One region of the Paenarthrobacter aurescens genome, then DNA from elsewhere that is predicted to be linked to it. Evidence: riboswitches for the same ligand, from Rfam matches in the RefSeq annotation. Region 1 holds a riboswitch; each other region holds the start of a gene.
The links. A riboswitch is a leader RNA that binds a small molecule or an ion and turns the genes downstream of it on or off. The one in region 1 is predicted to bind thiamine pyrophosphate.
Positions count from the first base shown of each region.

Region 2: linked by a shared signal. The riboswitch ahead of ABI796_RS11045 (bifunctional hydroxymethylpyrimidine kinase/phosphomethylpyrimidine kinase) and the one ahead of thiO (glycine oxidase ThiO) in region 1 are both predicted to bind thiamine pyrophosphate.
Region 3: linked by a shared signal. The riboswitch ahead of thiC (phosphomethylpyrimidine synthase ThiC) and the one ahead of thiO (glycine oxidase ThiO) in region 1 are both predicted to bind thiamine pyrophosphate.

Region 1 covers NZ_CP157456.1:2,821,665-2,829,109, reverse strand. Annotated here, with positions in the region: gene ABI796_RS13045 (RNB domain-containing ribonuclease) at 1-718, opposite strand, end outside; gene ABI796_RS13040 (TM2 domain-containing protein) at 861-1,820, opposite strand; gene ABI796_RS13035 (ferritin-like fold-containing protein) at 1,979-2,647, shown strand; gene thiE (thiamine phosphate synthase) at 2,686-3,357, opposite strand; TPP riboswitch at 3,385-3,503, shown strand; gene thiO (glycine oxidase ThiO) at 3,496-4,764, shown strand; gene thiS (sulfur carrier protein ThiS) at 4,761-4,997, shown strand; gene ABI796_RS13015 (thiazole synthase) at 5,001-5,828, shown strand; gene ABI796_RS13010 (4a-hydroxytetrahydrobiopterin dehydratase) at 5,860-6,186, shown strand; gene ABI796_RS13005 (hypothetical protein) at 6,244-6,546, opposite strand; gene ABI796_RS13000 (DUF3107 domain-containing protein) at 6,585-6,809, opposite strand; gene ABI796_RS12995 (TetR/AcrR family transcriptional regulator) at 6,860-7,445, opposite strand, start outside.
Region 2 covers NZ_CP157456.1:2,383,926-2,391,370, forward strand. Annotated here, with positions in the region: gene obgE (GTPase ObgE) at 1-1,369, opposite strand, end outside; gene rpmA (50S ribosomal protein L27) at 1,524-1,787, opposite strand; gene rplU (50S ribosomal protein L21) at 1,849-2,157, opposite strand; gene ABI796_RS11045 (bifunctional hydroxymethylpyrimidine kinase/phosphomethylpyrimidine kinase) at 2,569-4,104, opposite strand; TPP riboswitch at 4,095-4,193, opposite strand; gene ABI796_RS11050 (ribonuclease E/G) at 4,390-7,445, opposite strand, start outside.
Region 3 covers NZ_CP157456.1:2,472,046-2,479,490, reverse strand. Annotated here, with positions in the region: gene ABI796_RS11510 (glucose-6-phosphate dehydrogenase) at 1-970, opposite strand, end outside; gene ffh (signal recognition particle protein) at 1,001-2,581, shown strand; gene ABI796_RS11500 (alpha/beta fold hydrolase) at 2,651-3,373, shown strand; gene thiC (phosphomethylpyrimidine synthase ThiC) at 3,356-5,215, opposite strand; TPP riboswitch at 5,211-5,318, opposite strand; gene ABI796_RS11490 (amidohydrolase family protein) at 5,401-6,483, shown strand; gene ABI796_RS11485 (VOC family protein) at 6,562-7,434, shown strand.

The sequences.
Region 1 (7,445 bases):
CAACCGGGAGGGACGGGGCGGCAGCGATCCTGTATCCGCCGCCGTCGGTCGCTTGGACAATTTCCTGCTCAGGCATGTTCAGGCTTGCTCCGCCACGTTGCCGCTCCAGTTCAACGCGCTTGAGTCCCAATTCCTTGAGGAGCTGAAGAACGGTTGGGGCAGTGCCGTCATCAATCTGCTGTTGTGCGCCTTTGTAGCTCAACTTGGCAGTGCTGCGGACGGCGGCGCGGGAAACGGTGACTGCCTGCACTTCGCCTGCGGCATCAACATCGAAGTCCCACACAAAAGCACTGCAGTCCTGGTTGGCCAGGAGGCTTCCGGCATTCTCGCTGATGACCTCAGGGTGCAACGGAATCCGCCCATCCGGGGCGTAGAAGGTTTGCCCGCGTTCACGCGTCTCGTTGTCCAAGGCGCCACCGGGAGCCACGAAGGAAGGGACATCGGCGATCGCGTACAGGACCTTGTAGCCATCGCCGGCGCGATCAATGAACAAGGCCTGGTCCAAGTCAGTGGATGTGGCCGGATCTATGGTCACGAACGGTATGTTGCGCAGGTCATGACCCGGCAGGGCAAGGGCCTCCACGGCGAGCCGTGCTTCTTCCACCGCTTCGGCAGGGTACTCGCCGGGCAGTTCCAGCTCCGTTCGGAGGGCCGCAAGGGCCGCCGCGAGCTGGTCCGAGGAGTCGTCTACGTTGGGCGCTATCCGATGATGTGACACGAAAATCAGGTTAGCCCCAAATGTGTCCGTAGTCTTGGACGCCGGACGAAAGAACCCGCCGTCCCAGGCAGGGGCGGCGGGCTCTGACCTGCGATAGTGGCGCAGGTCCGGATAGGTTTGTGGCCGGAGAACCTCCGGTGGGCTACTGCCCGGCTGCGGGTGTCAGGGTGAAGGTTGCTGCTTCTTCACCGTAGACATCTGCGATCACAACGGTGGTGGGGCCGTTCTTGATGTCGAACGCGATCACTCCCTGCTTGGCTTCCCCCGAGGCAACAGTCCCCATGGGCAGACTGCCCAGGCCTTCCTCGAGGAACAAAAGTTCTCCCTGTTTGCCGTCGGCATCGTAGGCCTCAAAGTTGGTTGGTGCTGCGAAGCTGGTCCCGGTCACGGTCTCCCAGGACACCTCCAGGACAAGGAAGCCCCCGTTGGCGGGTTTCATGTAGGACATTGAGGGGATCTCCTGGGTGTACAGGGAATCAATGACGCCCACCTTCACCGTGGTGCCCTCATCAACAGTTACCGTGAAGGTGTTTGCTTCGCTGGCAGTTCCTGAGGACGGGATCAGGGGGCCTTGGGAGGCCGAGGGGAGCGGTGCGACCGGCGAGGTTCCGGCCTGCTGGACTGCGGCAGCAACAAGGCTCAAAGACAGCACCGTGGACACGATTCCAGCGATCAGGCCGGCGAACCAGACCACGATGGTGATGATCCAGGCCTTCTTTTTGTTCTCCGGGTAGCCAGCTAGGGGACGGCCTTGCTTGTCCCGGGCGTTACCGGTCAAAGTGATGATGAGGTCCACGATTGACCAGATGCCGAAGCCTCCAGCAGTGAGCAGCTTCGCGATTCCTGTACCGATCTTGCCCAAGTAGAAACGGTCCACACCGAATCCACCCAGGAGCAGTGCCAGAATCCAGGTGGTCATGAAGGACTTGGCCGGAATTTCCCCGCCCGGGATCCCATACGGGCTGGTTCCGGGGCCCGGCTGGTAGCTTGCCTGGGCTCCACCCTGGAATTGGCCGTTATGGCTGTAAGGCGCCGCGGGGACCTGCGGAACTGATGACCCGGCGTCGTCTTGTGGCACGGGTGGGTAACTCGGGTGACTCATGGGAATCCTTCAAGGAATTGGGTGCGAAAAAGGAGGACATCCGGCGTGCAGGGCACGCGGCAGTCAACTCACTTCGAGTCAGCCTAATAGCAATAGCGCTGGACGCAGGAACTCAACCCCCCGGTAACGTCACGGCCGGCCGGGGATAGGCTGGGTACATGGGCACTTCCTTGGACGCCGCAACCTCCGCCGGGCAACTCTCCGCGGAGTTGCTCGGCGCCATGGCTTACGGGGAACTATCTGCTTTTGGGCGGCTTTCCCTCGATTCCCGTGAAGCACCTACGCTTCATGACAGGTCTGTGCTGGCAAAAATAGCCGTGGGAGCATATGGCAACTTTGCCCTCCTCAGCGATCGGTTGTGGGAGATCGGGGTTGACCCCGAGCACGCCATGCTGCCGTTCCAACGCTCCTTTGACCATTTCCACGAGCGCACCAAACCGGGGGACTGGTTCGAATCGGTCATGAAGGCCTATGTGATCGACACCGTGTCCTCGGACTTCTACAGGGCTGTGTCCATGTTCCTCGACTCAACAACCCAGCACTTTGTTGAACGCGTGGCTTCCCCCGATCAAGCCACAGAAGTGCTTCGCGTCCTGCTGAACAGGGCCTTGGCCGATGACCCTCGCCTGGCCTCGCGTCTCGCCCTATGGGGGCGGCGCCTGGTGGGAGAGGCCTTGACGCAGGCCCAGCGCGTCGGTGTGGAACATCCCGTCCTCGGCCCGGCGCTGAAGAACACCCCGGATGCGCGTGCCGCGGTCAAAACGCTGACGGCGGAACTTGCTGCCAAGCACGCCCGCCGCATGACGGGCCTTGGCCTCACCGCTTAGCTGCCTGCTGCCCCCTCACAGCGCTCTCTGGTGTCCTGTTACACGGCGTCCAGCGCCTGCAGCAGCGACTTCGCTGCCGCCGTCGGGTCCGTTGCCTCAGTGATGGCGCGGACCACAACAATCCTGCCGGCGCCGGCCGCGACTACTTCTTCCACGTTGTTGTGGTCGATGCCCCCAATGGCGAACCACGGCAGCGTCACTTCGTGATCCGCTCGCTTCTGTGCTTCTGCGGCATATGTGACCAAGCCGGTACCAACAGCAGCCCGGCCGGGTTTGGTAGGTGTTGCCCACACGGGACCCACACAGAAATAATCCAGTCCCAGAGGACCTTGGGCGGTGGCCAGCGCCGCGTCAATCTGTTCCGGCGTGTGGGTGGACAAGCCGATTCCGGTGACGTTCGGCAGGAGCGTCCGGGCGGCCGTCAATGGCAGGTCCTTCTGGCCGATGTGGAACACAGGAGCCCCGGAAATACTGGCAACATCGGCACGGTCGTTAACGGCCCACAGCTTCCCGTGCCGCTGCGCGACGCTCCGCAGGACGGCCAATATTTCCAGTTCCTCAGCAGCTTCCAACGTCTTGTCCCGGAGTTGAATGATGTCCACCCCACCCTCAAAAGCGGCATCCACAAAATCTTCAAAATCGCCCTGCCGTTTACGGGCATCGGTGCACAGGTAGAGGCGGGCGGCGGCAAGAGCGTCAGGCTGGGTCATGGAAACCAGAGTAGTTCCTCTAAACTGGGCACGTACTGCGGGAGCCGCGACGATCGTCATATGACCGTCCGGCTGAGAGGGCTTCAGAGCCGACCGCTTGACCTGATCCGGCTAGTACCGGCGTAGGGAAGGAAACGAATGGCAGATTCCCGCCATACCCACCTCCAGGCAGACGTTGCCGTGATCGGCGCCGGCATCATAGGCCACGGCATTGCCCACGAAGCCAGGCGGCAAGGCCGTTCAGTAGTACTGATCGATCCTGAGCCGGCCTCGGGCGCAACGTTCGCTGCGGCAGGAATGCTTGCCCCCGTCAGCGAACTGCATTATCAGGAGGAAGAACTCCTGGAGTTGATGCTCGAGTCTTCCCGGCTTTGGCCCGCCTTCGTGAAGGGACTATCCACACAGGGAGGGGACAGCGGATACCGCACGACGCCCACCCTCGCCGTGGGTGCTGATGCCGCCGATCGCAGGGCGCTCGCAGACCTGAGGGCAGTGCAACTTGCGGCCGGTTTAGGCATTGAGCCGCTCACCCTGCGGGATGCGAGGCAACGCGAACCGCTTCTCAGCCCGCAGATTTCCTGCGCTTTGGACATCCCCGCAGACCACCAGGTAGATCCGCGAAAACTCGCGGCATGCATCGCCAGTGGATTGTCCTCGCACGGACCCGAAGACCCTTCCTGGGTAGCCGGAGCCGATGCTGGATACGCAGTTTCTTCCCCTGCACGCAGTCTGCTGTGGGACCGGGGGCGCGTCACTGGAGTTCAGCTTGAGTCCGGTGCCACGGTCACGGCCCGGGAGACCGTGGTGGCCAACGGGCTGGGAGCCCCGCATCTGTCCGGACTGCCTGATGGATTGAACCTTCCGGTGAGACCTGTCTATGGCGACATTCTCCGGCTTCGCGTTCCTGCGCACCTGCGGCCGCTGGTCTCCTCCACCATCCGGGGGATGGTTCGGGGAGTGCCGGTCTACATCGTGCCCCGGGACGATGGCACTGTGGTGATTGGCGCGACACAACGTGAGGACGGATTGTCAGCGCCATCCAACGCTGTTTCTGCAGGTGGCGTCTACCAGCTGCTCAGGGATGCCCAGGTTCTGGTGCCCGCCGTGGCCGAGTTGGAACTCCTGGAGGCAACTGCCCGGGCCCGCCCCGGGACCCCGGACAACGCACCCCTCCTGGGCAGGGTTACAAGTGACACAGGAGAGGTTGCCGGCCTGATCGTTGCCACGGGCTTCTTCCGCCACGGAGTGCTGCTGACACCAGTGGCCGCCAAAATCGCGGGGGATCTCCTCAACGGTTCCACGGACCCGCGTTGGGCGCCCTTCCGCCCCGATCGTTTCACCAACACCGCTTCCCTTCCCGCACTGCCCACACCATCAGCATCAACCCCCACCAAGGAATCCGCATGAACATCAAACTCAACGGAACCGATCATGCAGTCTCCGATGACGCCTCCGTCAGCACTCTCGTCACCTCCATCACCGGCCGCGCCCTGGACCCAAGCGGACAGGCGGCCGACGGCGGGAAGCTGGGTGTCGCCGTCGCACGTAACTCCGAGGTGGTGCCGCGCAGCCAATGGGCCGCAACAGCGCTCGCCGACGGAGACGAACTCGAACTCGTAACAGCAGTCCAAGGAGGCTGAACCATGACAACATCAAACGTTGACGTTCGCACCACCGACGTTCCCGCCACCGGGCTGGGCAGAGACGCCCTGGTGATCGATGGCGTGGAGCTCGGATCCCGCCTCATCATGGGCACCGGCGGTGCGCCGAGCCTGGATGGCTTGGGGGCTGCCCTTCTTGCCTCCGGGACGGAACTCACCACGGTGGCGATGCGCCGCTACTCGCCGGCCGAAACGGGATCCTTGTTCCAGCTCCTGGTGGACCACAACATCCGTGTGCTGCCCAACACCGCTGGTTGTTTTACCGCCAAGGATGCCGTGATGACTGCTGAGTTGGCCCGGGAAGCCCTGGAGACCGATTGGGTGAAGCTGGAAGTGATCGCCGATGAACAGACGCTCCTTCCTGACGCCGTGGAACTTGTGGAAGCAACCGAGCAACTGGTCAATCGCGGATTCAAGGTATTCGCCTATACCAACGACGACCCCGTCCTGGCGCTCAGGCTGGAGAACCTGGGGGCCACGGCAGTGATGCCCTTGGGCTCGCCCATCGGAACCGGACTTGGCATCCTGAACCCGCACAACATTGAGCTGATCGTGTCACGGGCCTCCGTGCCGGTTGTTCTCGACGCCGGGATCGGGACCGCCTCGGATGCCGCCTTGGCCATGGAGCTGGGCTGCGATGCTGTCCTCCTCGCCACCGCGGTAACCCGTGCTCAGAACCCTGTGCAAATGGGTGAGGCCTTCAAACACGCCGTGGTGGCCGGTAGGCTGGCAAAGCAGGCAGGCCGGATCCCACGGCGGGAACATGCGCTGGCGTCCTCGGCGATGGAGGGCCGGGCAGAGTTCCTCTAACGGCGCGTTCCAAAGCAATGAAGGAGCAGTCATGGCAGATCAGATGACGGAGACAGCCATTCAGGCTGCCCTCGGAGACCTTCCCGACTGGAAGCACCAGGATGGCCTGGTGACGGTCTATAAAACTCCGACGTCGGCCGGGGCACTGGCGCTCATTGCCGCGATCGGCCGGATCGCCGAGGAACAACAACACCATCCTGACTTGGAGTGGCGCTACAACAGGGTTTTCCTCCGCTACGTAACCCACGACGCCGGCGGACACGTGACTCAGCGTGACGTCGCCGCGGCCAAGGCTGTGAGCGGGGCAGCAGCAGAGACAGGTGCAGTTGCCCAGCCCGGGAGGTATCCGGCGTCATAAAGTGGCTTAAAAGCAGGGACCGTCACCCAAAAGTGACGGTCCCTGACATTTGCGGTCTTAGAGCCGCAGCGCCTTGGTAAGGGCCGCAGTATCATGCCTGGTGCGTGTCCGGCCCAGGAAAACCACCACACCGGCGGCAGCTGCCGTTCCCAGGACAATGGGTAAAACCCACGGAATCCACGTGGCGCCAGGCTGGTAACCCAAGCCGGCGCTGATGAATGCGATCCAACTCAGGGTTCCCACAGCCGCAGAGACGCCGGCCGGTAAGGCGATCCCGTATTTGCTGTGCCGCTTGTCGTTGGCCCACACGATGAAACCGGTGGCAATAGTGGCCAAAACCACCACGACGAGAGAAAGCATCAAAACTCCTTAGCGGACAACGGGTGGAAGGGAATGCCTTAGAGGGCGCCGAAACCTACGCGGCGAACTTCCTCAGCGCCAATCTCAACATAGCCCAGCACGTTGCCGGGAACGATCACCTGGCGACCCTTCTCATCAGTGAGGCGCAGCTCGGAGCCATTGGTAACGGCCTCGGCCACAATCTTGGCAACGGCGTCAGCATCCAAGGAGGATTCGAGCACGATCTCACGGCCAACGTTCTGAATGCCGATCTTTACTTCCACAGCAAGGCCTCCAAGCCAATCAAGTTGTAAGTCAGTCCTCTATTTGTAGCCTAGGACTCTTTGGGGAATCGACTGATTCCGCGCCAAGCTAAACGATAGATCAGATCACTGGCCACATCGAGGTCCAGATTTCCGTCCGTTTCAAGCCAGTACCTGGCGCTGACCTGCGCCATTCCGGCCAGGCCACGCCCCAGGAGCTGTGCCTCGAGCGGGGGAAGCTTGGTGTCCTCGGCAATAACGTGGGCCACGGCGTCGGCAAAGGTCTTGTTGAACGTCTCCAACCGCGAACTGACATCGGGATCGTTGATCAGGTCCGATTCAAACACCAGGCGATGGGCTTGGTCGTCGTCGGCAATGAACCTGTAATAGGCGCGCATAACGGCTTTGACGCGTTCCTTGTTATCCGTGGTGGAGTTCAAGGCGTTGAGCATCAGCTGTGTCAGGGCTGCCAAATGACTGTCCAGGAGCGCCATGTAGAGCTCCCGCTTGGACGGGAAGTGCTGATAAAGCACCGGCTTGCTCACATGCGCGGCTTCAGCGATTTCGTCCATGGCCGCCCCATGGAAGCCGTTGGAGACGAAAACTTCCAGTGCCGCATTCAGCAACTGTGCCCTGCGTTCGTCGCGCGGCAACCTT
Region 2 (7,445 bases), 440 kb from region 1:
CAAGGAGTTCGGCGCCGGCCATCATGGTGGGCTCCCAATCGAACACCACGCCGTCGTCCTCACCAATAACCACGGTGTCGCCGGGCTTTGCCCCAACCTTGAAGAGCTCGGTCTCCACACCAAGCTTGGCAAGGCGGTCCGCAAGGTAGCCAATGGCTTCCTCGTTGGTGAAGTCAGTCTGCTTCACCCACCGCACCGGCTTCTCGCCCAGGACGCGGAACAGTGGCTCGAGGTTCTTCTCCTCGCGGCGGATCTTGAAGCCGGACTCATTGACAGCCCGGGGACGCAGCACCGGAGGTGCAACCTTCGGCGGTGCCGTCTTAACGGCATCCCGTGCCGCCTGGACAATTTCCGCCATGGCAAAGCCAAGCTGGCGCAAACCTTCGTGGCTCGTTGCCGATACTTCAAAGACGCGGTAGCCGCGGGCCTCGAGGTCCGGGCGGACAAACTCGGCCATGTCCTTGCCGTCGGGAAGGTCCACCTTGTTGAGCACTACCAGCTTGGGACGCTCATTCAGGGGCACCACTTCGCCGTCAACACCGGCGTAGCTCATATCCACTGCGTACTTCTCCAGTTCAGCCTCAATGATGGCGAGGTCCGAAAGGGGATCGCGGTCTGATTCAAGGGTTCCGCAGTCAAGGACGTGAACCAGTGCAGCACAGCGTTCCACGTGACGCAGGAAGTTGTGGCCCAGGCCCTTGCCCTCACTGGCGCCTTCGATCAGGCCGGGAACATCGGCAATGGTGAAGCGGACCTCGCCCGCCTGCACTACGCCGAGGTTGGGAATGAGGGTGGTGAAGGGGTAATCGGCAATCTTGGGCCGGGCAGCAGACATTGCCGCGATGAGGCTTGACTTGCCGGCGGAGGGGAAGCCAACAAGGGCAATATCTGCGATGGACTTCAGTTCCAGGACGATGTCACTGGATTCACCTTCGATTCCCAGCAATGCAAAGCCGGGAGCCCGGCGCTTCTGGGATGAAAGGGATGCGTTGCCCAGGCCGCCTTGGCCGCCGGCGGCTGCAACGTACTCAGTGCCCTCGCCAACAAGGTCAGCCAGGACTTCGCCGTCCTTGGTCTTGACCACGGTGCCATCGGGCACGGGAAGAATCAGCGTTTCACCGTTCTTGCCACCGCGCCAGTCACCCATGCCGGGCCCGCCATTGGTGGCGTGCCGGTGGGGAGCGTGATGGTAATCCAGCAGGGTGGTGGTTTGGGCCGAGACCCGGAGAATGACATCTCCACCGTTGCCGCCGTTGCCGCCGTCAGGTCCACCGAGGGGCTTGAACTTTTCCCGCTTCACAGAGACACAGCCGTGGCCGCCGGTTCCGCCGGATACGTGCAGGACTACCCGGTCTACAAAGCTCGCCACGTGGATCTCCTCAGTTGCTGTCTTCCAGCGTTTGTTGCTGTTGCCAGCGCTGTTGCAAAAACCAGTGCGCTAAAGCGCCCTAGTCGATTGTAATGCGGTTAAAAGAACGGTGGAGCGGGCCGTTTGGCCCGCTCCACCGGTTCAGAACTTGTTGTTACTCTGCAGCTGCAGCAGCAACAATGTTCACTACGCGACGGCCGCGGCGAGTACCAAACTCAACCGCACCGGCCTGCAGTGCGAACAGGGTGTCGTCGCCACCGCGACCGACGCCTGCACCGGGGTGGAAGTGGGTCCCACGCTGGCGAACGATGATCTCGCCAGCGGAAACTACCTGACCACCGAAACGCTTGACGCCCAGGTACTGAGCGTTGGAGTCACGACCGTTGCGAGTGGAACTCGCGCCTTTTTTGTGTGCCATGTGAAATGCCTGCCTCTAAATTTCTGGGGAAACTGAAAAACCTGAACAGCGGTAACGAAAGTTACGCGATGCTGGTGATCTTGATCTTGGTCAGTTCCTGACGGTGACCCTGACGCTTCCGGTAGCCGGTCTTGTTCTTGAACTTCTGGATGACGATCTTCGGACCACGGAGGTCCTCGAGGATCTCAGCCGTGACCTTGACGTTGGCCAGTTCCGCAGCTGCGGAGGTGACCTTCTCGCCGTCAACCAGGAGCAATGCGGGCAGCTCAAGCGTGCTACCGGCTCCACCGGGGACGCGGTTCAGCGTTACGTAGTCTCCAACGGAAACTTTTTCTTGGCGGCCGCCTGCGCGGACAATCGCGTACACCACTTGGGTACTCACTTCTCTCGACGTTTATTACAAAATTTGCGTGCGGAACCTTGAACCGGAATCAGGCCTGGTTCGCGCTGTGCCTCAACGCCGTGGACTTCTGATCGAAGTCCGCGAGTCATCCCATGAACAATTCCAAGGGGCATAACCCAAGTGTTGGCGTAAGCACCGAAGATCAAGATTACGCTAGTTTGACCTTCAGCTGCAAATGAGGCCGGGTCCGGAGGCTACCTCGTGACTTGCATCACTAGTTGTAACGGACTCTCCCGGCACCGTGCCCATACAGCCTACAGTGTTTGGGCCAGATTAACGCGATTCGGCCGGCGACGCGCTGACGTGTCCCAACAATCACCCTGAAACTGCTCTGGAAACTCCGCAGAGGAGGCCTGCTGAACCGTTCCTCTGGCGACGTCAGACAAACAGCCTGGGAGCGTCAAAGAATGCGGTCTCGTAGCGGCAGGACTGGGTGAAAGCCTCCATCATGGCCACCTTCTCGGCATCAGAAGCCGCAATCGCCGCAGCGTCCGTGAGATTGATCGCTTTTCGCGTTGCCGCAGCGAAGTCCGGGTCGGCGTAGGTCTTCAACCACTCGGCATACGAGTGGTCCGCGGGGGCGCCCGCCTCAACATAGGCGCCATGCAACTGCTGACCGACCTCCGCGTACAACCAGTAGCAGGGCAGGATCGCTGCGAGGACCACCGCGTAACTGCCTGAAGCAGAGGTCGCCAGCAAGTGGTCCACATAAGACTTGGTAACCGGCCCCGTGCCTGTTGGCACAGGGCGGGTGCTCAACCAGTTTCTGTGCAACTCCGACTCAACTTCCAGGCACTGCTGGGAAGCCCTGGCCCAGAACAATTGCTCTTCTTCCGTGGGAGCAAGCGCACCGGCACGCGCCAAGACCCTCGAGTATCCGTTGAGATAGATCGCATCCTGGGCGAGATAGTAATTGAAATCACGTTCCGGGAGCTCGCCGGACTGAAGCTGCTGAATAAATTCGAGCCCGTAGATTGATTCGAGTTCCGGTGCAGCGGCATTCCACAGCTTTGCAGCAAAGGCCCCAGGCGAGGCCGCTTGCCGGAGGTGGTGAAAATGATGAACGGGTCCGTTCCCTTGACCCACCCGCAGGTATTCCGAGGCTGTCAATGCTCCCAGCAGCCAAGGTTTCACCTCCCGCAATGAAGCTTCCCAGTCACCGGTGCGGGCTTGGACCGTCGCCAAGGCCGAAGACAGCGAACAACCTGTCCCGTGGCTGTTGGGCGTCACAATCCGGGGACCTGAAACCTCTATCACGTCACGCGACAACAGCCCGGTGGTGTTCACCAAGGCGTCGGGGCATTCCGGGCCCGGCAGATGGCCTCCTTTGACCAATACCGTGTTTCCATATTCCGCAGCCAGGCGCTTGCCTTGATCCAGCGCTGCAGCCCAGTCCTCCGCCTCAGGCTCCCCCAGCAACATGGCCAGCTCAGGAAGGTTGGGCGTGATGAGGTGGGCCAGAGGCAGCAGTGAACGCAGGGCTTGCTCCGCGGACTCCCGCAGCAGCCTGTCACCGCTGGTGGCCACCATCACCGGATCAAGGACCACGACGGCGGGGCGCACCTCCTGGAGCCAGCTCCGGACCTGGTCAATGACGGCAGCATCGCCAAGCATCCCGATCTTTACGGCATCAAGGGTGATGTCAGCGCTGATGGCATCGAGCTGCTGGCGCAGGAAAGGGGCGGGTGGGACGTGGACGGCGCTGACTCCCACAGTGTTCTGTGCCGTGAGCGCTGTGATGGCGGCCATGCCGTACCCACCCAGCGCTGCAATGCTCTTCAGGTCCGCCTGAATTCCGGCACCGCCTGAGGGGTCCGAGCCGGCAATACTGAGAACGCGCGGGATGGGGCGGGCCAACAGTGTTTCCCGGGCACCGTCAAACGGGTACACGGATGAGGATAATGATGCAGTCATGAGGACATCCCTTCGCCGGTGCTAACCGGACAGGTTCAACGGGTCTGGATCTCAGCCGGGCCCAACGCCCGGCACCCCGTGTCAGTCCCCAAGCCTAGCCGGGAAGCAGTGTGCTGCGGGAACCGGAGTGCATACAAGCGTGGATGTGACCGGGAAGAACTCTCTGCCGAAGAAGGACTGCCCCTGCCAAGGACGGAAGAGAACGCAAAGGGGCCCCGCGCTACCTGGTAATGCCGGATAGCGCGGGACCCCTCAGAGGTTCCGTGGTGGGCGGTATGCCCCGGACTAGAGCTCCGAGGCCGGGACCCCCACTCCAAGGATGATGGGCTCGTCGGTGGATACCTTCTTGGCCGGCTCCGCAGGCGCCTTGGCCTCGTGGGCTGAACCTCGGGTATCCGATGCCGTCACCTCATGGTGCTCCACACTGGTTTCATTCGCAGCACCTTGTGCCCTGCTGGCACTGCGGTTACGGCGGCCGCGACGACCCCGTGACGGTGAAGAGGCCTGGGGATCCTCCTCTGCAGCAGGTGCTTCCCGCGTGTCAGCAGATTTCGGCGCAGCAGCTTCCGGCGTGGCAACAGAGTCCTGGGTGGCAGCGGCTTCCGGGGCGGCGCCCAGGTGGGAGAACGCTTCAGCCAGCAGATCCAGGCTCATGGCAGGCTTGGCCGCCTGCGGTTCCTCGTGGTGCTCCACGAATGGCAGCGCAACTTCTTCCCCGCCGAAGCGCAGGACCGGAGTGGACCTTGCTTCCTGAGCTGCTTCCTGAGCTGCTTCCTGAACTGCCGCCTCGCGTGCAGCCTCTGCTGCTTCGCCACTGACTGCGGATCCGGATGCGGAGCCAGCTGGCTCGTGCTGCCCGGCGGCTCGTGCCTGCTCTTCTGCGCGGTGAACTTCGTCGTCATGCAAGTGGGCGGCGTGCGCTGCAGCTGCAATGGTGGCCAAGGCAGCCCTGGTGGCCTCAGCCTTGGCCTGACGGGCAGAATCCTGCGGTTCAGCCGAGACAGCAGGGGCAGTGGCTACCGGGGCGGACGAGGTTGTATGGACCTGTGCGGGCGCTTCAGCAACAGCCTGTCCCCCACCCTTCCCGCGGCGGCGCTTACGCTCGGTGCGCGCAGCGGGCTGCTGCACCTCGGTGTTGGGGCGGTGGTGTTCAGCAGCCACCACGTTGGCGCGGCGGTGTTCAACGGGTTCGTCGTGAGTGACCACGCCACGGCCTGCACAGTGCTCGCACTGCTCACCGAAGACCTCCAGAAGGCCGGTTCCCATGCGCTTGCGTGTCATCTGGACCAGGCCCAGGGACGTTACTTCGGCCACCTGGTGCTTGGTGCGGTCCCGGCCCAGGCACTCCACCATGCGTCGCAGTACGAGGTCGCGGTTGGATTCGAGGACCATGTCAATGAAGTCAATGACAATAATGCCGCCGATGTCGCGCAGACGCAGCTGGCGAACCACTTCCTCGGCTGCTTCAAGGTTGTTCTTGGTGACCGTTTCTTCCAGGTTTCCACCGCTGCCGGTGAACTTGCCGGTGTTGACGTCCACCACGGTCATGGCCTCGGTCCGGTCAATAACCAGCGAACCACCCGAGGGCAGGAAAACCTTGCGTTCCAGGGCCTTGTGGATCTGCTCGTCGATGCGCCAGGCAGCAAAGATGTCCTGGTCCTTGGTCCACTTTTCCAGGCGGCCCACCAGATCAGGGGCAACGTAGGTCACGTAAGCCTCGATCGTGTCCCAGGCGTCATCACCGGAGACAATCAGCTTGGAGAAGTCCTCATTGAAGACGTCACGAACTACCTTGATGGTCAGGTCCGGCTCGCCGTACAGGAGTTCAGGAGCAAGGACCTTGGTGGAAGCGGCCTGCCCTTCAATGCCTTCCCACTGTGCGCGCAGACGGTTGATGTCATGCGTCAGTTCTTCCTCCGACGCACCTTCAGCGGCTGTGCGGACAATGACGCCTGCGTTTTCCGGCAAGCGGTCCTTCAGGATGCGCTTGAGGCGGTTGCGTTCGACGTCGGGCAGCTTGCGTGAGATGCCGGTCATGGAACCGCCGGGTACGTACACGAGGTAACGGCCCGGAAGGGAGATCTGGCTGGTGAGGCGGGCACCCTTGTGCCCTACAGGGTCCTTGGTGACCTGGACCAGGACGGAGTCGCCGGATTTCAGGGCGTTCTCGATCCGGCGCGGCTGGCCTTCAAGGTTCACCGCATCCCAGTTGACTTCACCGGCGTACAGTACGGCGTTGCGGCCACGTCCGATGTCCACGAAAGCAGCTTCCATGGAGGGCAGCACATTCTGGACCTTGCCCAAGTACACATTGCCGATCAGGGAGTCCTGCTGGGTCTTGGACACGAAGTGCTCAGCGAGTACGCCGTCTTCCAGGACACCGATCTGAATTCTGTCGTCACGCTGGCGGACGATCATTTGGCGATCCACTGATTCACGGCGGGCCAGGAACTCAGCCTCGGTGATGACCTGACGACGGCGGCCGGTCTCGCGGGATTCGCGGCGGCGCTGCTTCTTGGCCTCCAGGCGGGTGGAACCCTTGACGCCCGTCACCCGGTTGGACGGGGCCGTCTCGGTGATGGGGCGCGGAGCACGTACCCGGGTGACCGTGTTGGGCGGATCATCATCGGTGCCGCCGGTCAGTTCAAGATCCTGGTCTCCACGACGACGACGGCGACGACGACGCGAGGTCACACCTTCTTCAAGTGCTTCAACTGCAGGCGCGTCCTCGTCCTCGGACTCGGGGGCGTCTTCATTCTCGTTCTCATCCCGTTCGGTTCCGCGGCGACCACGACGGCCACGGCTCCTGCGGCGGCGGCGGCTTCCGGCGTCTTCAAGCTCGCCCTCAGCACCGGCTTCGGCTTCTTCTTCGGGCTCTTCTGCCTTTTCTTCCACCGTGGCAACGCGAGGAACAGTGGTGAGGTCCGGGGCCTGGAAAATCATGGAGGTGATGGAAACCGGCTCCATGAAAAGCGAGGTGGGTGCTGCGGGGGCGTCTTCCTCGGCAGGGGTCCGGGCCAGTACGTCTTCGGCCGCGGGCTCTTCCGTTGCAGCCTCAGCGTCCGGCGCCTCCGGCTGGGAGCCGGGCTCCGGCGTCGTGCTTTTTTCAGCCGCTTCCGCAACAGCGGGAGCTTCGGCTGCCTCAGCCTTGGGCTTGGTGGCCCGACGACGGCGGATCGGCTTTTCGGGGGCGGGCCCGGCGGCTGATTCGGGGCCGGCTTCTGCCGCAGCTTCAGGTTCTGCAGTGGTTTCCTCACCCAGCCCCGGCAGCGGCTCTGCAGGTTCTACCTTCTTGCGCGAGCGGGTGCGGCGCACCGGCGCCTTGGTGGCCTCGGCGGCGA
Region 3 (7,445 bases), 350 kb from region 1:
GGCGTGTGGAGTGGGCGTACGGGGCCTTGATGCTGCTGGCCCGCAGAACTGTTGCAACGGCGTCGCGCAGGTCCCGTTCCTCAACGGTGGCCGGGGCGTCCACCGCAAGGAAGGCCATGATGTGCAGGAGATGGCTCTGGACCATATCGCGAAGGGCACCCGCGGTGTCGTAGTACCGTGCCCTGCCCTCAAGGGCCAGGTCCTCATCAAAGATGACTTCCACTTTTTCAATGTGGTCCCGGTTCCACACCGGTTCCAGGAACGTGTTGGCGAAACGAAGTCCCAGGATGTTCAACACCGTGGCTTTACCCAGGAAGTGATCCACGCGGTGGATGCGGTCCTCGGGCACCAGTGCCGCGAGTGTCTTGTTGAGCTCGTGGGCGGATTCGGTTCCCGAGCCGAAGGGCTTTTCCATCACCAGCCGGGTTCCTGGGGGCAGCTGGTCCCGGTGAAGCACTTCGCAGGCCTTCTGGCTGACGTGGGGAGGCAAAGCGAAGTAGATGGCCACTGGCCCCTCCAGTCGGCTCAGCAGCTCGGCCAAAGGGCCGTCAGCGGTGACGTCCACCTGATGGTATTCAGTGGTTGATGCCACGGCGGCCAGATCGGCGCGGCCTGTTGCCTCGGATGCGTTCGATGCTGCAGCGAAGGCCGTGTTGACCCGGTCCTGCCACTGTTCGGGGGACCACGGGTCAGAACCGGCCCCCACCAGACGAAGGCCCGGGGCCCGTCCGGAAGCCAGGAGCCCTGCCAGTCCGGGCAGGAGCAGCCTGCCTGTCAGGTCCCCGGACGCGCCGAGGATGAGCAACGTTTTTACAGTTGTTTTACTGGTCACTGTGCCAGCATGCCATCTTGCAGGTGCGACTTGGTACCCTAGATAGTCGAGTCCCGTAGTCGAATCAGATTTGTTGGCTGAGGCATATTTGCCGGGGCAAGAATGATCAGGACTATGGCGTGCCGCATTGGCCGCCATTCGTAGACCATCGAAAGAAGTGCACGGCGCGTGTTCAATTCACTCTCTGACCGGTTGACAGCAACCTTCAAGAACCTCCGTGGCAAAGGCCGCCTCACCGAGGCTGATGTCGATGCCACCGTTCGTGAGATTCGCCGTGCCTTGCTGGATGCGGACGTTGCAGTATCCGTGGTCCGCGAGTTCACCGGCCGCATCCGCGAACGCGCCTTGGGCGCCGAAGTCTCGGGGGCACTGAACCCGAGCCAACAGATCGTGAAGATCGTCAACGAGGAACTCAAGGAGATCCTCGGTGGCGAAACCCGTCGCATCCGCTTGGCCAAGACGGGCCCCACCATCATCATGCTTGCCGGCCTCCAGGGTGCCGGTAAGACCACCCTTGCCGGCAAGTTGTCCAAGTGGCTCAAATCCCAGGGCCACAGCCCCATGCTGGTGGCCTGTGATCTTCAGCGCCCCAACGCAGTGACCCAGCTCCAGGTTGTGGGACAGCGTGCGGGCGTTCCCGTGTTTGCTCCGCACCCCGGCGCCACGTCAGAGCTGGAGCACCCTGCCGGTGACCCCGTGGCCGTAGCCAAGGCTGGTGTGGAGGAAGCACGTCAGAAGCTGCACGACGTCGTGATTGTTGACACCGCCGGTCGCCTTGGCGTTGACGCCGAGATGATGGATCAGGCCCGCCGTATCCGTCAGGCGATCATTCCCAACGAAGTCCTGTTTGTCATTGACTCCATGATCGGTCAGGACGCCGTCAACACGGCCATGGCATTCGATGAGGGCGTCAACTTCACAGGCATTGTGCTTTCCAAGCTCGACGGCGATGCCCGCGGCGGTGCCGCGCTTTCGGTGGCGTCCGTCACTGGTAAGCCGGTGATGTTTGCCTCTACCGGTGAAGGCCTTGACGACTTCGAGCTCTTCCACCCGGACCGCATGGCTTCGCGCATCCTGGACATGGGTGACGTCCTCACCCTGATCGAACAGGCTGAGAAGGCATGGGACAAGGACGAAGCTGCCCGGATGGCGAAGAAATTCGCTGACCAGGAAGACTTCACCCTGGACGACTTCCTCGCCCAGATGCAGCAGATCCGCAACATGGGCTCCATGAAGAAGATGCTCATGATGATGCCGGGTGCGCAAAACATCCGCCAGCAGCTGGAGAACTTCGACGAAAAAGAGATCGACCGCGTCGAGGCAATCGTCCGCTCCATGACTCCGCACGAGCGCGTTGCCCCCAAGATCATCAATGGCTCACGCCGCGCCCGTATTGCCAAGGGTTCCGGCGTGCATGTGTCCGAGGTCAATGGCCTGCTGGAGCGGTTTGCCCAAGCGCAGAAGATGATGAAGAAGCTCGCACAGGGCGGCGGCATGCCGGGTATGCCCGGGATGCCTGGGCTCGGAGGCCCCGGCGGTGGACGCAAGAACGGGAAGAACGCCCCGAAGAAGAAGGCTCGCTCAGGCAACCCTGCCAAGGCAGCCCAGGAGCTGCGTGATGCCGAAGCCAAGCGGGCAAACGCTGCCTCGGCAGCCCCTACCGGAGCGGCTTTTGGTCAGGGTGCAGCAGACTTCGATCCGTCATCGCTGAATCTTCCCAAGGGCTTTGACAAGTTCCTCGGAAAGTAAATATTGCGTCCTAAGGAGCCGGGCCTCCCGGCTCCTTAGGATGTCAGAGCCGTGGAATAGGCTGAATCAATGCATAAGCAGCGCGTAGTTTTCGTCCACGGCCTGGGCAGTTTCGGTGCTGCGGCCTGGCCGAAGCAGCATGGCATGGCCCTTGCTTATGACGCCCTCTTCCTTCGGCGGCACGGCTTTGACGCCGTCGCCGAACCAACGGAATCCAATGTGGCGGCGGACGTTGCCATAGTGATCAATGCCTTGGCCGACTCCGGTGGAGGTCACGTCGTTGCCCATGAACAAGGTGCAATTTCGGCCATGCTGGCTGCCATCGAACGCCCCGAGCTGGTGCATTCGCTCACGTTGGTGGAGCCCGCCTGTTTGTCCCTGACGGCTGAGCTCCCGGCCACGGCTTCCCACCGGGCCCTCATGGAACCGTTGTTCGACGCCCGCACGCAACTCAACGACGCCGATTACCAGCGTGAATATTTCCGCCGGGCGTTCTCTGCTGAAACGGGTGGGCTGGACACCGCCGAAGCCCGGCGTTCCGCCCGTAGGCTCCGGCTCCAGGCACCGCCATGGGAGGCGCCGCTCCAGATTGTTCCAGGGGTCCCCACCCTGGTCCTCACCGGCGGGTGGGAACCCCTCTACGAGGAAATTGCGGGCTACCTCCAGGAAACCGGTGCCCTCCGCCGCGTGGCAGCGGGCGGACACCGGCCCCAGGATTCCGTTGACGGCGATCAAGCTATTCGTTCGTTCATCGCCGATGTTGGCCGGGCGATGTCAGTTCAGGCCTCCTGAACTGCTGCCCTGGTTTGCGGGGACCTGAAGCTCGGGCAGGTACACCTTTCCCCCTGAGGCCAGGAACTCCTGGCTCTTCTCGCGCATCCCGTTATACATTCCTGCGATTGCAGCCTGGGAGTCTGCCGAACCGTATTCGTCGCGGATGTCCTGGCTGATGCGCATCGAACAGAACTTAGGTCCGCACATGGAGCAGAAATGGGCGGTTTTTGCGGGTTCTGCCGGCAGTGTCTCGTCGTGGAACGCTTCTGCGGTGACAGGGTCCAGGGACAAAGCGAACTGGTCCCTCCAGCGGAACTCGAACCGCGCCTTGGACAGCGCATCATCACGTTCGTGAGCTCCCGGGTGCCCCTTGGCGAGGTCAGCCGCGTGCGCCGCGATTTTGTACGTGATGACGCCAGTCTTGACGTCGTCCTTGTTGGGGAGACCCAAGTGCTCCTTAGGGGTCACGTAACAGAGCATCGCCGTACCGTAGCGTGCAATCTCCGTAGCACCGATGGCCGAGGTGATGTGGTCATAGCCAGGCGCGACGTCAGTAACCAGCGGACCCAAGGTGTAGAACGGCGCACCCTTGCACAGTTCCTGCTGGCGCTCAACATTCTCCCGCACAAGATGGAACGGAATGTGGCCGGGGCCTTCCACCATGACCTGGACGTCGAATTCCCACGCCCGCTGTGTCAACTCCGCGAGCGTATCCAACTCGGCAAACTGCGCGGCGTCGTTGGCGTCCGCAACGGAACCAGGACGCAGCCCGTCGCCCAAGGAGAACGCGACATCGTACTGGGCAAAGATTTCGCACAGCTCGTCAAAGTGTGTGTAGAGGAAGTTCTCCTGGTGGTGAGCAAGGCACCAACCGGCCATGATGGAACCGCCGCGGGATACGATTCCCGTGACCCTGTTGGCGGTCAACGGCACGTACCTGAGCAGAACGCCTGCATGGATGGTCATGTAGTCCACGCCCTGCTCGCATTGTTCGATCACGGTATCGCGGAAGATCTCCCACGTCAGCTGGTTGGCTTCGCCGTTCACCTTCTCCAGCGCCTGGTATATGGGGACTGTTCCGATGGGAACGGGCGAGTTGCGGATGATCCACTCACGCGTGGTGTGGATGTCATCTCCCGTGGAGAGATCCATCACTGTGTCAGCACCCCACTGCGCCGCCCACTGCAGTTTGTCCACTTCTTCGGCTATTGAACTGGTGACTGCCGAGTTGCCGATGTTCGCGTTGATCTTGACCAGGAATGCCTTGCCGATGATCATCGGCTCTGATTCGGGGTGGTTGATGTTGTTCGGGATAATCGCCCTTCCCGCGGCGACTTCGCTGCGGACAAGTTCAACATCGCAGCCCTCCCTCAATGCCACGAACTGCATCTCCGGTGTCACGATGCCTTGTTTCGCGTAGTGCATTTGCGTGACGGTCTTACCGTCGACGGCGCGGCGCGGCACCGGCTGCGCGCCTTTCCACTCCGCTGAAGCTGCTCCTCGCCGAACTGCGGATTTACCGTCATCGAGCAGGTTCCGTTCGCGCCCCGAATACGCCTCAGTGTCTGCACGGGCTTCAATCCATGGGGTACGGAACGGCTCCAGACCCACCACGGGATCGCTGCCCGGGCCGGCTGTCCGGTAAACCTGTAGAGGCGGGTTGGCTAGACCATTGGGAGAAGACTCCAACGCGATCTCCGTAACGGGAACCCGAATGCCATGCTCGGGATCTTCCAACCAGGCCAGCGAGTGGGACTTCAACGACTGCGTGACGGCCTGATTTTGGCCCGCGTTCTTCCCGTTTTGGGCCGCGTTCGTCCCGTTTTGGGCAGGGCTGTGCTGTGTTTCTGTGGTGCTCAAGGGAATACTCACTTCCTTCGCCGGCATTACCCGGACAGGTTCAACGGTCGCAGACTGCATCAGTCCGATCTCAGCCCCTGCAGGGGCCCCCGTGTGGTCGTAGACGAAGCTACCACAGCTCTGAACAGCGGCCCAGTCACATGCCGGCAGCGGGCTGTGTCGCGCTGCCCCGCTACGCTTTTACCATGGCCGACATCATCGAATTCATTGGACCTGTGCTCGTCTCGGCGACCGAGGAGCGCCAGGGGATGTGGTCCGTGGATGGAGTTCTGACCTTCCAGCGCCCCACGGTCATGCCGGACGTTGTGTTGGAGGGGTGGGTTCTGCCTGGTTTGGTGGATGCTCACTGCCACATCGGACTAGGGGCAGGCGGAGCGGTTGATGAGCAAACCACCCTGGCTCAGGCCCAAGCGGACCGCGACGCCGGAACGCTGCTGATCCGCGATTGCGGATCGCCCAGCGACACGCGCTGGGTCCAACAGCGGTCTGATCTGCCCCGACTCATCCGTTCAGGCCGGCATATTGCCAGGAGCCGGCGCTACCTCCGCGGTCTGGGCCACGAGATTGAACCGGAGCAGCTGGTGGAGACCGTCCGAAAGGAAGCCCGGGACGGTGATGGCTGGGTAAAACTGGTGGGCGACTGGATAGATCGTGGCGTCGGAGACCTCGCCGCATCGTTTCCGGCAAAGACCGTGAGGGACGCCATCGCGGCCGCGCATGATGAAGGTGCCAGGGTTACGGCTCATTGCTTCGCCGAGGACACCATCGATCACATGCTCGATGCCAACATTGATTGTATTGAGCACGCCACCGGCCTCCTGCCCAGGCATCTGCCCCGTTTGGTGGAGCAGTCAGTCCCAATAGTTCCCACACTTGTCAACATCGCCACCTTCCCGGACATAGCCGCGCAGGCAGCGCCGAAGTTTCCGCAGTACGCGGATCACATGCTCCGGCTCTGGAATCGTCGTCATGAGCGCGTGGGGGAGGCGTTCGAGGCCGGGGTCACCATCTATGCGGGGACCGACGCGGGAAGCGTCATTAAACACGGCAGGATTGCGGACGAAATGATGGAACTGCACGACGCCGGCCTGCCGCCTGCCGCTGTCCTGGAGGCCGCCGCGTGGGGTGCCCGGGCATGGTTGGGAGCCGAGGGCATCAGCGAGGGCGCCCGGGCCGACGTCGTGTTGTGCAGTGACGACCCTCGACGCCGCCTGGCCACGGTCACTGACCTTAAACACATAGTCCTTGGAGGACATGTCGTCCGTTAGGAATAAATTGAAGCTTCAAGTAATTTATAAAGGTAGAAGGATGCCGATTCGCGGCCACCTCAGAACCGGGAGCTTCACATGACCATTTCAACCAGTCAGGATCTTCTGCCTGCCGAACTCACCATGGGCACCGTCATGCTCAAGGTTGGCGACATGAAGGTCATGAGCGACTACTACCAGCGCGCCCTGGGCCTGAAGGTGGTTGCCGAGCAGGATGGTGGGCTGTATCTGGGGCGAGTCGGCAAGCCGGTGGTTCACCTTGCTCCGGCGGCGGGACTGCAGATTCCAGGGCGGGGCGAGGCCGGCTTGTTTCACACGGCCATCCTGTTCGAGGACCAGCCTTCATTGGCCGCCACCATTGCCACTGCCGCAGAGTATGAACCCCGCGCTTTTGCGGGGAGCGCCGACCACCTGGTCAGTGAAGCCTTCTACTTCACAGACCCCGAAGGCAACGGCATTGAGCTCTACTATGACAAGCCGCGTGAGCTTTGGCAGTGGGACGGCAAAAACGTGGTGATGGACAATGTGGCATTGCCACCGCAGCGCTTTCTCCAGCAGCACCTGAGTGAAGCTGCCGTGACAGGGCAGCACGAAGCCGCCGCCGGGATCGGGCATGTCCACCTGCAAGTGGGTGATGTGGAGACTGCGCAGAAGTTCTACGTCCAAACGCTCGGCTTCGAGCGCACCGCAGGCTGGCACGGGCAGGCACTGTTCGTTTCCGCTGGCGGCTATCACCATCACATGGCCATGAACGTCTGGAACAGCCGTGGGGCAGGTCCGCGAAAAGACACTCTTGGCCTGGGCGAGGTGCTCATTGAGGTGCCGGGAAGTGACCACGTGGCAGCGCTGGCTGATCGTCTCAAGGTTGCCGGTGTGCCAAATCATCACACCGGAGCCGAGCTTCACTTTGAGGATCCTTGGCGGAACAAACTGCGGGTTGCCGTCCGCTAGGCCTTGTCCGC